DNA from 2 places in the Methylophaga sp. UBA678 genome. Region 2 is predicted to be linked to the other one. Evidence: riboswitches for the same ligand, from Rfam matches in the RefSeq annotation. Region 2 holds a riboswitch; the other holds the start of a gene.

Region 1 (8,016 bases), on a different contig from region 2:
TCCCTGAGGCGGGTAAACCTGTAAACCAAAGATTAAATGGTTCAATACGCTTTTTCCCCCATTTGACTTTGTGCCATACTCGTTCATGGCCCCAGTAAAGTGCAATTTTCAATACACTTTCGAGCAACCCAGCCACAATAGCCAGATCGAGCCGACCAAAAAATACATAAACGATAATCACTGTCGTCGTCGTTGCCACAAGGCGCCAAGTTACACCTTTAATAATTGATCGAGTGTTGGTCTCTTTGAACATTCTGATTGCTTCCCTACTTTAATTTTATGTCTAATATCTGAAGTTAGTTTTCACCTGATTATTTCATCACTTCGTTATAGAGAAACACAGCATTATCATCTCAATTTTATAAATGATTTGAATACTTAAATTTGACTTCATATTGAAGATCCATGCTCTGTCGCGATTAATTAAAACTCAAACAAAGCATGATAACCATACATCATGGATAAATAATCGTTCTATCGAATATGTCAGTCAACACGCCAAGAAAATTACTTGGTTTTAAATCGTTCACATTTTTAATCTGAAAAATTCGATTCTATGCATGAACTTTAAACACATTTAGTACCCAACTAGATAAGGAGGATAAGTTATGCAAAATACAACCACCACTCTGCAAGGCAAAAAAATTGCGTTTCTCGTGACCGATGGTTTTGAACAGATCGAATTGACTACGCCTTGGGAGCAAATCAAACTCGCAGGCGCTGACTCGGAACTCATTGCACTCAAAGCAGGGAAAGTTCAGGGCTACAATCATCTCGACAAAGCGGATGCTTTTGGTGTCGACAAAGCTATCTCTGAGGTATCAGCCAGTGATTATGATGGACTGGTATTACCTGGAGGTGTCGCCAACCCGGATGCACTTCGAACTGACTCAAATGTTGTCAATTTTATCCGTGATTTTTTCAGTCTACACAAACCAGTTGCTGCCATATGCCATGCGCCTTGGACATTGGTAGAAGCCGATATTCTTAAAGGTAAGACGCTTACCTCTTGGCCAAGTTTAAAAACGGATATTCAAAATGCTGGAGGCACTTGGCTAGATGAAGAAGTGGTAGTCGATAATGGTCTTGTGACTAGTAGAAAACCCGATGACCTGGATGCATTCTGTAGCAAAGCTATTGAAGAGTTTGCTGAAGGTAAGCATTAGTATGGCTAAATGCTGATCTCGTTGAAAATAGAAAAAAGCCCTGCTGATTTCAGCGGGGCTTTTTTGTGTATAGCTTAGGCTTGTTTACTCTTACGACGTAAACCGACCATGCCTAATATTGCTGGGCCAAACAAGAAAGCTGCTGCAGGGATAGGTACTTCAGAAACGCCAGGCGCTCCACTTTCTAAATTTGAAAAAGCCACTTCACCCAGAGATGTCATGAAGACTGAATTACCGGTTACATCAAACTTAAAAAATTGAGCCGTAACAAAGTTAAACGACAAAACATCGGCAAGATAGTCTTGATTGAGCAGATTTTTTGTCAAAGAAAAAGTCCCCAACGAGACTTCATCTGAAAAAAGTGAATCAGTGGCATATGAAATGGAGACGGTTTTCGTACCAATCGATTCTTCATTCCAAATTGCAATTTTATCTACAGAATAAAGTGCACCAAGATCGTAGATGAGCGTGTCTGTCTTGTTGCCACTTTTTGAAAACCATTCTTTCTGATGAGCTAGGTATGAGTGTTTTGTTGTCGCTGTAAACGAATCAAAATCTGTCGTGCCGCTTGTGTATGTGGCATGAAGTCCAGATTGGTTAATCGTTGTGTAAGGATTATTATTCACAGAAGACTGTGTTTTTGATGTAACTGATTTTGCACCGATGATTGTGCCAGCTGAAACGGCATGAGAGAGGCCCAGTGCAAGAAGGCCGGATAAGAGATGCTTTGCTTTCATGGTAAACACATTCCTGATAGTGCAACCCAGCCCTGATACATTTTTTGCACAGCTGTAGGCTTTCCGTCCCTGACTCACATCAAGTTTGGCCGTTATTTAAATGTTATATTTGCCCAAACGGTAGGCAAAATAAAAATATCAGGAGATTTAATTGTGCACTATTGTACTTAAGTACAATTTACAACTGCACCTGAGATAAAAGTGCATACCTTCAAGAATAGAATCTATTTATTCTGATTTTATTTAATAGAGACAGTTATTATTTCTGAGACAAAGTATAGAAAAACCTGAAGTTATCTTGCCGTTAGTTACCGACCACATAACAGCTTGAAATATCAGGTAGTTGGCCCGAACTGAAGCTGGTGTAGTAACTCCAGAATGTATTATCGATAGAACGTAATCTGGCGGGGGTGTTTTCACTTCGGTAGCGTGCCAACTGACTTGGACCACCGTTGTAGGCGGCATAACTTGCTTTTATCAAATTATCATCACCACCGGGTTGTTCGTGCTCGCCACGGCGGATGGCGTAATCAATCATGTAGTGTGTCAAAATATCAATACCGGCATTCACGTTGTAGTCCACTTCATCAACCAGGCGGTCGAGATCGTAAACCTTACGCCACACCCGACCATTGATCTGCATCATACCCACCGCCCCCACTGCCGAACGCAATACTTGGGGATTTTTAGTCGAACCAGAAAACTGACGCCAACAGGACTCTTTCCATGCTGTCGCCCGAACAAGCGGGTCGAGTCGCTCTGTCAGTCTGGCAGGCATCTTTTTATTATTCGCCAACCATGACTTAGATTGTTCTTGCAATAAGCTGGCAACCAAATCGAGATAATCATCAAGGTTGTCGCGCTGTGGCACCATGCCTTTTAAGGCTTCAGCAGGTGAGATGGTTGCAGCATGGGCGACTGGCATTAACCAGCTACCTAATAAACTCACCGTCTCAACGAGACTTTGTGTCACTTCTATGGTGGTGGCTGCAGACTTCTTTCCAGTATCAAAACCGAACAGGTCACGAAAATCTTCATCCACTTCCAACGGCAATGGCGTAAATCGCGGTGGTGCAGTTCCAGCCAGTAACAAGCGAGCAAGTCTACGTAGGCCATCCCGAGTAATTTCCAGACCATATTCAGGTCCAAGTGCATCTAGTGCACGAAGCGCGTCACCACCAGCAATAAACGCAGCTAGTTTGTAATCGACTTCCAAGCCTGGCGTATCCATTCCTTCAAGCTCACTCATCAGTGGGCGTAAGCGTTCCCACGTGGTTAAAAATAACTCACGAACAGGATCAGACTCGGGGTTATCGGTTGTCAGCGCCTCAGCAATCGCATACCTTGCATCCAGCAAAATGGCGAGCAATTCCATTCTTAACACATGAGAGTCGGTTGACTCAGCCAGTACTGAAATAATTGTAGTCAAGAAGCCATCGAATTCATCTTCAAGCGTTTGCCATTGTGCGGCTTCATCGGCATTCAAAACAGACTCAGAATGTTTAAGGCTCGGGTCAGATGCTCGAACCTGAAAAGCGATCCATGCTTTTAAACCTGTTTCTTCTGTCTGGAGACGTGAAATATGCGTGCGTTGCACCAAGGATTGCTCAACGCTTTGTGTGCTATTTGGCCCTAGTAACTGTTCTATTAAACCATCCAACTCATTAAGCGGCCCACCCAGATCAATTTTCACTGTTTTCATTCGTGGCAGCACCAAGGCATCCGTAATCACCTGTACAGGTTTGCTTAGAATACCGGGGCTATTATTGGGACGAGACAATTCAATCGATGTGGGAATAAACTCTATTGCAAGGCCAGACTCGGTCACTTGAGGCATCAATTTTAATGCCAGACGCCCTTGCCATGGTGTTAACCCTCGGCAGGAACCAAATACTCGGACTCCGGTGGTTGCTACTACAGCCATGTCAACCGACAGGTTGTCATCCTCTGTAGCCACCTTGATATCGGATAAATCAATGCGATTGCATGGATCTTGCCCGAGTGTCGCTTTGCCATTCTCATCAAATTCAAGGACGCGACTTATCGCCGTTTGAAGGTGACTGGTTTCAGCCAGGAGCGGGATTTCAACTTCGCCCGCAGCCAATGCGCTCGAACTGTATAAAATGCAAAGCAACCACCCAATGCGTATCATCTGATATTCCAATGATTAAATGCGTCATGACTTGTCAGTCAATGCCTGAACCAGAATTTGGTTTGCCATATTATGCCGTTCTTTTTTCATAACGGATATGAATTTTATCGTTTAAATTCAATATAAAAATCGCATATCAAAAGCTAGGCATCAGAGCTATCTCGTTAACCGTTACAGATCAAACGCAAAACGTCTCTTAACCGCATTCTCCAGTAATGAATCACGCTAATTCTGGCATCTTCCGTCCCTCAAATGTCGCCTCAAATCCAGCCAGACGTTTATGGATGGATTGCAGCTCAACGATCGTCGCCCAAGAATTGACTAAGTATTGAAATGAGCTTGAGACCTGCCCGAATGCCGTCAGGATTTGTTGCAAGAGACCAAATGTGATGGCTCCGGCGGCAATGGTTGGTATCAAGATCACATAGACAAAAATATTATCGGCCTGCAGATAGCTGTAGCGGAAAATATCGAAATAGCAATAGTGAAAGTAAAGACGGAAATAGTTTTTCCTGACGTTACCGAATAACTCTCTCAGTGTCGGTGGTTGAGCACGATCAGCATTGTCTTCACCATAAACCAGCTCCTTACGATAGGCCGCCTCCACACGCTGGTTTTTGAAATAAAGACCAGGCAACTTAGCACCAGCAATAGCCACTACCAAAGTACCGAAAATTGACCAGGCTAGCGCCGCATTAAATAAAGGGGCCGGTATTTGACCAATCAATGGAAACTCAGTGACATATTTCGACAAGGCAAATAATACGGGTAAGAAAGCAAACAATGTCATCACTGATTCAATGATTTTGACACCCAAGTCCTCAACAATGGAGGCAAAGCGCATGGTGTCTTCCTGGATACGTTGCGAAGCACCTTCGATATTTCTCACTTCTTCCCAACGAGACACATAATAATTATTCATCGCTGTGCGCCAACGAAACACATAATGTTTGACGAAGAAGTTTGTCATCACCAGCACAATAATGGCGACAAAAGCGATTGAAGCGAAATCTATAATCAGTCCATATAAAAGGTCTGAGGTGACACTCCCCTCCTTACTCAGTGCATTTTGCACGGCATCAAAAAACGGACGTCGCCACTCATTAATGGCAACCATGACCTGAACTGAAAAGTAAGTTGTAAACAGAATCAGCTGGGAACCGACAACTGACCACCACTGCCAGCGATGCGGTGAATAAGTGAACCAGAACAAAGCAAAGACAGCAGAGACAAACAGGTAATAACAGTAAAACCAAAGGAACTGGGGTGTCACAAAAAAACCGACGCCGATAACGGGCTCGGTCTCACCATCCGGCAAATTAAATCCTAACCAACGCCCGATATCGTCACCTAATAAATACCAAAAGGCCACCACAATGGCTGTCCAGATAAGTGCTGATAGAAAGAACAGTTTAGGCTGAGGGAAAAAGGAACGAAACACAGAGGTAAATCCTTAAATAAAATTAACAGTTAATTATATCGGGCTTGAACCCAGCAAAAGACATTTTCGACCGAGATGTTATCGAATAATATCCCTATTTGTGCTTATCACTGCATCCATACAAGAACAGCGGTAGCAGAAAAACGTCATTTTGTGTTCGTACTAGCCTACAGGAACAACCTCTTCCACCGTGCATTTCCCACTCGAAATTTTTAGCTTATTTAGCTTTGCCTTACCACCAGATTGTTTCAGGCCCTGTCTAATCTCAAGCAATTGCTCTTTTTTCATGGCTTGTGTGTAGGGAATGGTATTACCGCAATAATGATGTAGTGTTTCAGTTGTTATTTCGCCATCTAGAACACGAGGCGTGTTGACCCCTTTAAATCTGAGCGTAAGATAAGGCACTTGCACGTCCAAATCACCTTCAAAGCTAAAGCCCTCTCTTTCCTGAATGACTTTTTGCTTCTCTTTTTCTCGTTGCTCAGCCAGTTCCTGTCGCGTCGCCAGCACGTCAAAATCAGTAAAGGTACAGTGCAACCGTTTATTGTTTAAATAGACTTGATGGACATTAAGCAGCCTGACCTTTGATCTCGAATACTGTTCAGCAAACGCCTTCATTTCATCATACGAATAGTCCTTGTCGAGAAAATAAGTAGAGCATAAAGTATTTTTTTTCCCTGACATATTCACTTGCAATGGCATATCCGCGTCAAAGGCCCCGGTGTTGGTATAAGCTGAAAGCATTATTTTGTATAAACTTTCGTCGTGCCTGAAGAAGATTTGATCACCTTTCCAATACCCGTGAGCGGTAGCCATCACACCTTCAACATTGCCAAGATTTTCTTTTCGTATATCGCTAGCATGAGTATTCACCGAACTTAAAGAAAAAAGCACGACCGGTAATAACAGTTTCAACATCACATATTCCTCTATTATTTATTCGCAGTTAACATCATAAGAATGGTGTCATCCTTCCATATCCATTAGATTAAACGTATTTGATTAACTGAGTGTTGAGGGCAGTTGAGCGAGCAGATTAGGTGAGCAATCTGCCTCATTCATATTGAATCTTACAAATAAGTAACAGCCTATTTGCCATCAATCTATAACACTTTTGCTTACAGTGTCATTACTGATAAACATAATGGTTCAGGCCTACACCTAACAGTACTGTCAGTGCCGGGCCAGCCAGAAATATGCACTAAACCGTAACCTTATGATTTATATGAATTTGCACATTTCTCACTTACCATTAAAATGAATGCATTGACTTAATCTTGTCACCACACCATTAGCTAAAATAAAAAAGGATTCTTTTATGAAGCAAAATCGATCAGATGTACCTATCTTGGTATTGCTAGCTCTTTTAATGTGTTGTGGTCAGGTGAGCGCACAGGATAAAAGTGAGCGTTACTATAACGATTTGAATGACTTCATTTTGCATGAAGGCAAAGGATTCACCACCATGTCTTCCTTTTACTCATCAGGCAGTCAATGGTGCTCCCATCCTTATGTCAGAGTAGTCGTTGAGTACGACAATAAAGCAGTCAGACAGTCGGTTCTGACTTCTAACCCTGCTACTTACTTACAGCAAACCATCATTCCTGAAATCAAAAAAATATGTCCGAAGTTTCCTCATGCTGCCTTGTATAACAAACAGGTGATAGATTTTAGATTTAGGCCTAAGCAAGGTGGCATTGCTGATGAGCGTATCAACCCTGACAGATTAGGTTTCAATATAGATGATCAAGGCCAAGTAAAACTGACTAAAGATCTGGCCTATAGAAATTGGAAGGACGCCAATAAAGGATCATATGCTTTTGAACAAGAAAACCACAACAATACTAATCGGTCATTGATAACGGGCGTCGAAACGCTTATGAAAGCAGTAAAAGTTGCTATTCAAAAAATCGAAAAGCCACTGCAAACTGCATTGCAACGACGTGAAGATTACAGACAGTTCTTTGCCAACACAGCAAACCCAATATTTTTTGAAGCACTCAACTTGAATGAAGACGCGATAGCTTATTTCAATTCCGCATTAACTGAGTATAAACAAGCCTTTACATCTCTAAAAAATGCGCACTCGCAGTACAGTGATCCCTCAGGCTCCAAATCGAGCTTAGCAAAAGCTGCTCAATGCATGGAAGACTTCAAACAATTTAGAAAACAAGCTAAATCTTTTGAAGAAATGGCCTGGGAGAAAGCCTTACAAGGCGATAAAAAAGTGAAGGAAGGCTACCAGGAAGTCATGAAACAAAAAGAACAACAATAAGATGACTCAAGCTTATAAAACAGATTACTCAGTTGCAAAACAGCTATGATTTCCATCACCCGAACAGAATATGCGTTCGCCACCATTGATGCGTCTACCCGTGAATGGGAGGCAATCAAAGCGATTGTTCGATACTGTGCTAACAATTATCGAAACACCGAATTACTATATCGTATCCCTGGCCCGGAAGAACAGCGGCTTGATAAGCTTCAGTCATTAAGTGAAATGATGGATCATGTCTGGGG
Region 2 (8,016 bases):
ATTGAACTACGAGAAAAAAACATGTTAAAAAAAATCGATAAATTGCTGATAGAAAAGTTTCCACATATTATTCTGGGCTTTACTGCATTTTGGCTGTTACTCATTGCTTACGGCCTTTATCACAACTAAGCCAATCAGCGTATTATTAAAAGGCCAGTCTTAGACTGGCTTTTTTTATGCCTATAAATTAGCATCGATTCAGCAAGTGATTGATTTTTGATCTAGGTCAATGCCCGATATCCACAGTAGATAAATAATAACCTCACGCTGTTTAGACAGCAGAATCTTTTCAGAGGGGAGAACTATTATGGAAAAAATCGAACACTACATTCACGATAACTTTGCCGCATTAATCTGCGTGATGTCTGTTGCTTGGTTAGCACTTGTTGCTTACGGCCTACTCATGTCCTAATCCAGTTAAGGCATCAATAACTCAAAACTTGCCCGGGCAACACACTGGCCATTTAATAAACACTCAACCTCATGTGTGCCCGGGTAATATTGTCTTGTCGAAATCTTCTTCAAGCTATGTCGTTTTTCGAGCTGAAGATATTGTCCTTCACTTAAGTGAATATTTTTCCATTTAAACACTTTTTCTCTGCTTATTTTCCCACCCGCACCAACAAAGCGAATTTTGTAATCTAATACAAGGTATTGAATCTGATGGCTCAGTATGCCCAATTCCAGCACGAGCGTGTCTCCAAGCTGTAATACTGGTTGAGAAAGGCGAAGCTGTGCTTGTTCAATATTAACCGAGTGACTAAAACCTAATAGCGGATAGACATCTGTTATACCTTGTTTAACGAGACTTCTCATCGCATGGCGAATCACCCAACTCGTATTATCAGAAGCATTTTTTTGCCATTGAGAACAGACATCAATAACCATTTGAGGATGATCTTTACTCATATCATTGATGTTATTAGCCACAGACCGTCTCACATATAGACTCGAATCACTTTTTAACTTCTCAAGAAGCGGCCATATAAGAGCGGGATCATGACGTAGTTCAGCGAGTTGCGGTGCCCAGGGTAAACGCGGGCGAATGCCTTCAGAAGCTAATCTTCGTACATGTTCATCATCATGTTCAGCCCATAACAGCATTTGCTGATAGGTTTCATCAAAGTGAGCCTTCAGAAAAAAACGAATAGCAAACTCAGCTGTAAATAATGAAGTGAGTTTTTCGAGTGCAGCAAAAGAAACGTTGCGATGCTCCAGACCATATAAAGCAACATAATCAATTAATGGCCAGGCTAGGTAATGTGCCCACCCAGAAAAATGTTCATCTCTAAGAGACTCAGCCGCCTCTAATAAGATATTTATTGCATCAACATAATCGTGAGGTAGATAAACATGCAAACTCTTCGCAAGATAATCTGCACGCGCCTTGAGCTCCAGCTCATCTAGTTTGAGAGATGCAGTCTCAATAAAATCCGTTACAGCAAAATCAGGCCACACTGAATGAATCAGAGAGCCGATTTCCTTCACTGCAGGAATATGAAGTTTATTTTTGAGTTGTTCAGCCATAAAAAAAGCCGCGATGGAATCGCGGCTTTTATCATACGGTATTCTGTCTTAGCTTAGGCAGTTTTTTTACGTCTGCGTATTGCTGTCATACCCATCAAACCAGAACCTAGTAACCATACAGCAGCAGGAACAGGTACTTCGCTAACAGGTGGGCAATATTCGCCATTCACTGTTAACTCAGCCCAGAAAACGTCTTCGCTCCATTTTGAAAACCAAGCCTTGAATGAGATGCCAGCAAGGATTTCGTCAAATAAGTCTGAGCTTAGGCTGAACATTTCAACACCGCCATCCAGAGAACCTAAGTAGCTCAAACCAGTACCATACCAGTTATCAGTATAAGCATATAAATCATCCCACCAACCATTTGCATTTGTCGAAATTTTTAGTGTGGCAGATGTAATGTCTAAATCTGCAGGGTCAGTGATAGCATCGAAATCCATATAACCAAACTCATAATAGTTCGATACTGAGGCAGTAAATGTTTCTGAGTATGTTTCAGGGTTATCACATAAAGATGAATCGTCCCCACAACCACCATGATGGTGGTGGTGACCATGGAAAAATGTTGCTGAAGCAACACTTGAAAAACCTAGCAACATAGCAGCTACTAAAATAGCCGATTTGTAAAATTTCATAGAATTATCCTTGTTTACTATGCAGCCCGGCCATCTTTAAAAAAAGACCCGTGGCTTTCCGTCACATGGCTCACACCAAGGTTGGCTTATCTGTTTATTATGCAATCACTATCTGCAAGATAGATATTAGTGAGTTGTAATGTGCCAAACAATTGTACTTTGGTACTAAAAAGTAAAATAAATCAGCTTATTACGACTCTACTTGTCCGATAACTTCACTGTTAACGGATAAATAAGTCCGACTCAACTTATTCCGGACGATTGCATAATATGAGGATATCTATGTCGGAACAATTGTACTTTGGTACAGTTTTTAATCTTTTTTAACGTTTTTTTACAAATACAGCAATAGACTCGACATGGGTGGTATGTGGGAACATATCCATAATGCCTGCCGATTCCATAATGTAGCCATGCTGGTTCACCAGTTCGCCAGCATCACGTGCTAGCGTTGCAGGATTACATGAGACATATACCAATCGCTCAGCACCTAACGCAGCTAATTGATGCAACACTTCAAATGCCCCACTTCTGGGAGGATCCAGTAAAATCTTATTAAACCCTTTTTGTGCCCAAGGATAATCTTTCAATTCTGTTTGGGTGAGATCCGCTTGCTCAAACTCGGCATTAGATAAGGCATTAAGTGCGGCATTATTTTTTGCGTGTTGTACCAGTGCAGCATCACCTTCAACGCCAACGACCTCTGTCACCCGTTTAGCTAAAGGCAAAGTAAAGTTGCCGAGCCCGCAGAACAAATCAAGAATACGATCTCCATCCTGAACATCCAGCAGCGTCATGGCCCTTTGAATCATTTTTTCGTTAATACCCGCATTCACCTGCGTAAAGTCACTCGGGTCAAACTGTAAGTTCAACCCCGGCTCTGGTGCGTAACTAAGCTGAGCAGACTCAGGCCATAATAAAGACACGGTATCCGGCCCACCTGGTTGCTGATAAATCCATAAATTATTGTTTTGTCCAAAGCTAATCAATGCATTTTTATCAGTCTCGGATAATTCATCCAGATTACGAAACACCAATGCGACATGTTCATCATCCATTGCCACTTCAATCTGAGCGATGCGGTTATAGGCTTCCAATCCACCAATTAATGAAGCTAAATCCGTTAAACGATGACCCACACGTGGATCTAACACTTCACATTGTTCAAGCATGGCAATGTACGGCGATGACTTTTCCCTAAAGCCCACTAAAACTTGTTCTTTTTTAGCGACGTATTTAACGCCGAGGCGTGCTTTACGACGATATCCCCATAATGGACCGGTTAAAGGTTCCAACCACTGTTCAGGGCTTAAGTTACCAAAATGAGTAAAGTGTTCAGCCAATGTGGCCTGTTTATGAGCCAACTGTGCTTCAGGTGACATATGCATCAAACTACAGCCGCCACAAATACTAAAATGCTGACATTTTGCCTCTACCCGATCATCAGCAGCAGACAAGACTTCTACCGTGCGCGCTTCATCATATTTTTTATGAACCCGACTATATTGAAAGTTCACTTTTTCTCCGGCTAATGCGCCATCTACAAAAACAGTTTTGCCTTCGATGCGAGCAATTCCCCTGCCATCATGTGATAATGACTCAATCTCTGCTGTCACAAGCTCTTGCGGTATTCTTTGTCTGCGGCTACGTCTTGCCATTGTTATCTCTTATCTCTGAAAAATAAAAATCCAGTGGTGTTTTCACACCACTGGATATCGTTATTATAATCAATCTGATGTAATTATTTTTGTTTCCAGCTGCCGCCTTGTTGATACCACCAGCCATTAGCAGCATTACTAATCCAACGTTGTGCAAATGTTTGCTGGATATCATTCTGCCATTCTGGATGACCATTGGCTCTGGCGATTTCAGCATAGAGCGCTTTACGATCATTATTTTCGGCGGCAATCAGACTGTTTAACTGATTACGGTCTTTTAACGGTACCGACTTCGCATCACGCAATGTAATAAAACCATCATCAGTTAAACCTATTGCGCCACTATTATAGAAAGGCTTCAGGCTTTCATGGCGTGATTTCATATTCGACTGTAATGCATTGATAGCGGGTGAATTGATATTAATATCCGCGCCTGCCGCTTCAGCCTTCGGTACCATCCAGTTCAACACCGACATTGCCAATGGCAACTTGGCATCTGATACTGAAGACTGCTTATCCTGATCATCAGATTTAATCGTTTCAGCGGGGTTTGTATCTGGTCCCCACACATCTTCAATAATTCTATCTGCCGCTTTTTCAGCTGCCGCTGCTGGGAAGTAGATATTTATAGTCACGCACGAGACCAACATTAATCCCGACACCGTCCCCGTTAACCATTTCATGATTTGCATAACCTCTCCTTACTCAATTATCGGTCCAGAACTATTTTGTACCGCTTTGATACGCTCTAATAAATCTGCCCAGTCCACTCTTCGTGTATAACCAATCACATCAATCCATGGTGGTAAACCACCACCACCTTTCACAATATAGTAACCCTGATCAGCATCTTCGATGCCAGCCATTTCACAGACATCATTTCGTAAATAACAGGACAGTCCTAAACGTTTATAAGAAAAGTCATCAAAAAAACGTAAAAAACTTCTGGATATCATACCTGTTGCACCACCGCCGACCTGCGTTAAATTATCTACGGCACGCTGACTGATGACACGTTTTCCCGGATTATCTTCAGACGTTTCTAATGTGGCATCAAACTGGACCGGTTTCCAATCAGACAATCGTAAGTTATGAACAGCTCCGGACACACGACCTGTAATTTTTCCCACATCAAACGTTTTGGTTAACAGTGCTAAATCTAACTCTGTGATATCAATATTGGCATACAGTTGTGGTAATACGCCGAGAGGATCCGTCAAACGCAAGTCGCGAATGACTGTCGTACCATCGAAGACTTTAACTTGTAGTGCCCCATCGATAGTTAATTGCTGAGATTGGTATCGCACGTGAGGAATAACGCCCGATAACTTACCATGCATTGTCGGCCAGTCCAGTGTCTGCGTTAAACTCTCCATGGATATCGGTAACAACAAGCCATCAAATGACCAGGTTATCTGTTTATCTTCTTGTTGCTGCAAACTCAGCTGATTTATTTGTAGCTCTCCATCCAATACGGGAATCGTCGTTTCTTCTACTAACTTAAAGCCATTTTTCACAGTTTGCGTATGCAGACTGCCGGCACCAATATCGACAGCATAAAGTTTGGCTTGCTGCCAGGATAAATAACCATTTAAAGGCTTATCACTATTGGTCCAAACCAGTTCACCATTCAACTTATCCGCCTTGTAACGCTGCTCACTATCCACCAGACTGACGTTATTCAACGTGGCACTCAGCTGATGCTGCTTGTCAGACCAACTTATTGAGGATGAAACCTGACCTGACAATTGTAAATCAGCTGCGGCAGTGCCCACCATAAAAGGCTTTAGCCATGTGGAATAAAACGGTGATAGCGTTTTTACAGTCACATTCGCTTCAACCTTAGTCGGCATATTATCTGTTATTTCAGCAGTGGCCTCTAAAGTAAATTGTTCTGGTTGCGTTAACTTAATATCCGCTAAGGTCCAGTGATTTAAGCCTGATTCATACTTGCCTTCAATGCTTAACTCCATGGCAGAAGTAGATAAATCGACAAAGATAGGATCACTATAAACCTGGCCTGCGGTGAATGAAGATACAGCAACAATATCCCAGGTATTGTCCGTATTATGTAAGACGATATCACCTTGCATTGTGACATTTTCCGCCACCTGACTTGCCGTCGTATTACTAAAACCCAAATCAGCTAATTGCCACTTTGCGGTGGCTGACAATACTCCCAGCAGGTTTCCATCAAGACGTGCTTGAACAGATATCTGACCTTGAGGCTGCCAGTTGTTGACCACATCAATGTATTGTTTATCCAAAAATTGAGGTAGCCATTTCTGTAGTGCTGATAAGGGAATATTCTGAGCATCAATATTCGCGTCCCAATGCTGTTCATCAAGACTAATATCAAGGCTTACCGTACCGCCATCCAGTCTCAGATTTTTTAGCTGGATATCATATTGTTCACCTTCGGTACTGACATCGAGACTAAATTGGATTTGTTGCTGCCCCAGCTCAGGATGAGAAAACTGTAAACTACCTGACTGACAACGAAAGGCATCCGTTAACCAAGCTGCTTTTGTACACTCAAATGTCACATTGCGTAATTGATTAAGTGGTTCAGCTAAGGTGATTTGAGCAGCGGTCCCTGATAGCTTCAGATCACCGGAAGTGAGTTGAACATAGGTTTTCAGTTCTTTCGCATCAAATTTTTCTGCCCAGCTATGTTCACTACTAATTTGAATCGTATTAATAGCGAATACCGGTAATGACCATAAACATAGCCATAAGAAAACTGACTTTGGCGTCAGATAGCTCATTATCAGGCAGAGAAAACGCCTGTTGAGATGTAACGATCGCCACGGTCACAGACGATACTGACAATCACCGCATTTTCTACCTGCTCAGAGATCTTCATAGCTGCTGCTAATGCACCCCCCGATGACACTCCGGCAAAAATACCTTCTTCAGCTGCCAGTCGTCGCATCATGGTTTCTGCTTCATCTTGTGTGACATCTATTGTCATATCAATGCGCTCTGGCTCGAAAATCTCAGGTAAATACGCCTGCGGCCAACGGCGAATACCTGGAATACTGGCGCCCTCTGCCGGCTGCACACCCACCACCTGAATCGCTGGGTTTTGTTCTTTTAAATAGCGAGATGTACCCATAATTGTGCCAGTCGTGCCCATTGAACTCACGAAGTGGGTAACTTCACCTTCGGTATCAGCCCAGATTTCAGGCCCCGTAGATTCATAATGGGCCAGAGGATTATCAAAGTTTCCAAACTGATTTAGCACCTTGCCTTTGCCCTCTTTCTGCATTTGTAAGGCCAGATCCCTTGCGGACTCCATACCATCTGTCAGAACAAGTTCGGCACCATACGCTTTCATCGAAGCACGACGTTCAGCACTACTGTTTTCCGGCATAATCAGAATCATTCGATACCCTAATATCGCCGTCACCATCGCCAAAGCAATACCCGTATTACCACTGGTCGCTTCGATCAAGGTGTCGCCAGGCGTGATATCACCGCGTAACTGCGCTTGCTGAATCATACTCACCACAGGTCGGTCTTTAACCGAGCCAGCTGGATTATTACCTTCCAGTTTCACCAGAATGGTATTACTCGACTCGCCGGGAATACGCTGTAATCTGACAAGCGGCGTGCGGCCAATAAACGCTTCAATCGTCGGGTAAGATTTCATCAATTTGCTTCCATTAACACAACATAAGCAATCGCATATTCATGATCGTCACTCAGGCTTAACATCGCCTTATCAATATGCATTTTTTCTTTCAGTTCCAGTCCCACTTTTTCGAACTGTAACTCAGGTTTACCCAGTGAATTATTTCTGACGCTGATATGACGCAAACTTAAACCATCCCGAAATCCTGTTCCCATGGCTTTAGCGGCGGCTTCTTTTGCTGCAAATCGTTTCGCTAAAAAATTAGCCGGTTTAAGTTGCAATTTAAACTCGCTGAACTCATGGGCACTGAGTATTCTTTCAGCAAACTTATCACCATGTTTATCGAGTAAGTCTTGCATTCGCGGAATATGAACAAGGTCTGTGCCAATGCCAATGATCATCCCCGGCGCGCGTCCTGCATCAATTGTTTCATCTCGCGAACCGCTGCCTGAAAGCCAGTAAACACCGAACGCGCCACAATCGCGTGGCCAATATTTAACTCCACCAGTTCTGGTATCGCCGCAATTTTCTGAGTATTGTGGTAATGCAGACCATGGCC

What was found. Region 2 has a riboswitch for cyclic di-GMP ahead of B3014_RS11285 (VPLPA-CTERM sorting domain-containing protein). Riboswitches for the same ligand answer to the same signal wherever they lie in the genome.
Region 1: linked by a shared signal. The riboswitch ahead of B3014_RS04545 (VPLPA-CTERM sorting domain-containing protein) and the one ahead of B3014_RS11285 (VPLPA-CTERM sorting domain-containing protein) in region 2 are both predicted to bind cyclic di-GMP.

The regions. Positions count from the first base shown of each region.
Region 1 covers NZ_DBNG01000008.1:148,043-156,058, forward strand. The annotation lists gene cysC (adenylyl-sulfate kinase) at 1-253, opposite strand, end outside; gene B3014_RS04540 (type 1 glutamine amidotransferase domain-containing protein) at 609-1,166, shown strand; gene B3014_RS04545 (VPLPA-CTERM sorting domain-containing protein) at 1,241-1,903, opposite strand; cyclic di-GMP riboswitch class I at 1,921-2,003, opposite strand; gene B3014_RS04550 (lytic transglycosylase domain-containing protein) at 2,208-4,055, opposite strand; gene sbmA (peptide antibiotic transporter SbmA) at 4,276-5,496, opposite strand; gene B3014_RS04560 (hypothetical protein) at 5,659-6,414, opposite strand; gene B3014_RS04565 (hypothetical protein) at 6,815-7,771, shown strand; gene B3014_RS04570 (HD domain-containing protein) at 7,817-8,016, shown strand, end outside.
Region 2 covers NZ_DBNG01000021.1:104,361-112,376, reverse strand. The annotation lists gene B3014_RS11290 (DNA alkylation repair protein) at 418-1,527, opposite strand; gene B3014_RS11285 (VPLPA-CTERM sorting domain-containing protein) at 1,581-2,162, opposite strand; cyclic di-GMP riboswitch class I at 2,180-2,258, opposite strand; gene rlmD (23S rRNA (uracil(1939)-C(5))-methyltransferase RlmD) at 2,486-3,820, opposite strand; gene B3014_RS11275 (YdbL family protein) at 3,904-4,512, opposite strand; gene B3014_RS11270 (hypothetical protein) at 4,522-6,588, opposite strand; gene cysM (cysteine synthase CysM) at 6,591-7,475, opposite strand; gene acpS (holo-ACP synthase) at 7,475-7,858, opposite strand; gene pdxJ (pyridoxine 5'-phosphate synthase) at 7,855-8,016, opposite strand, start outside.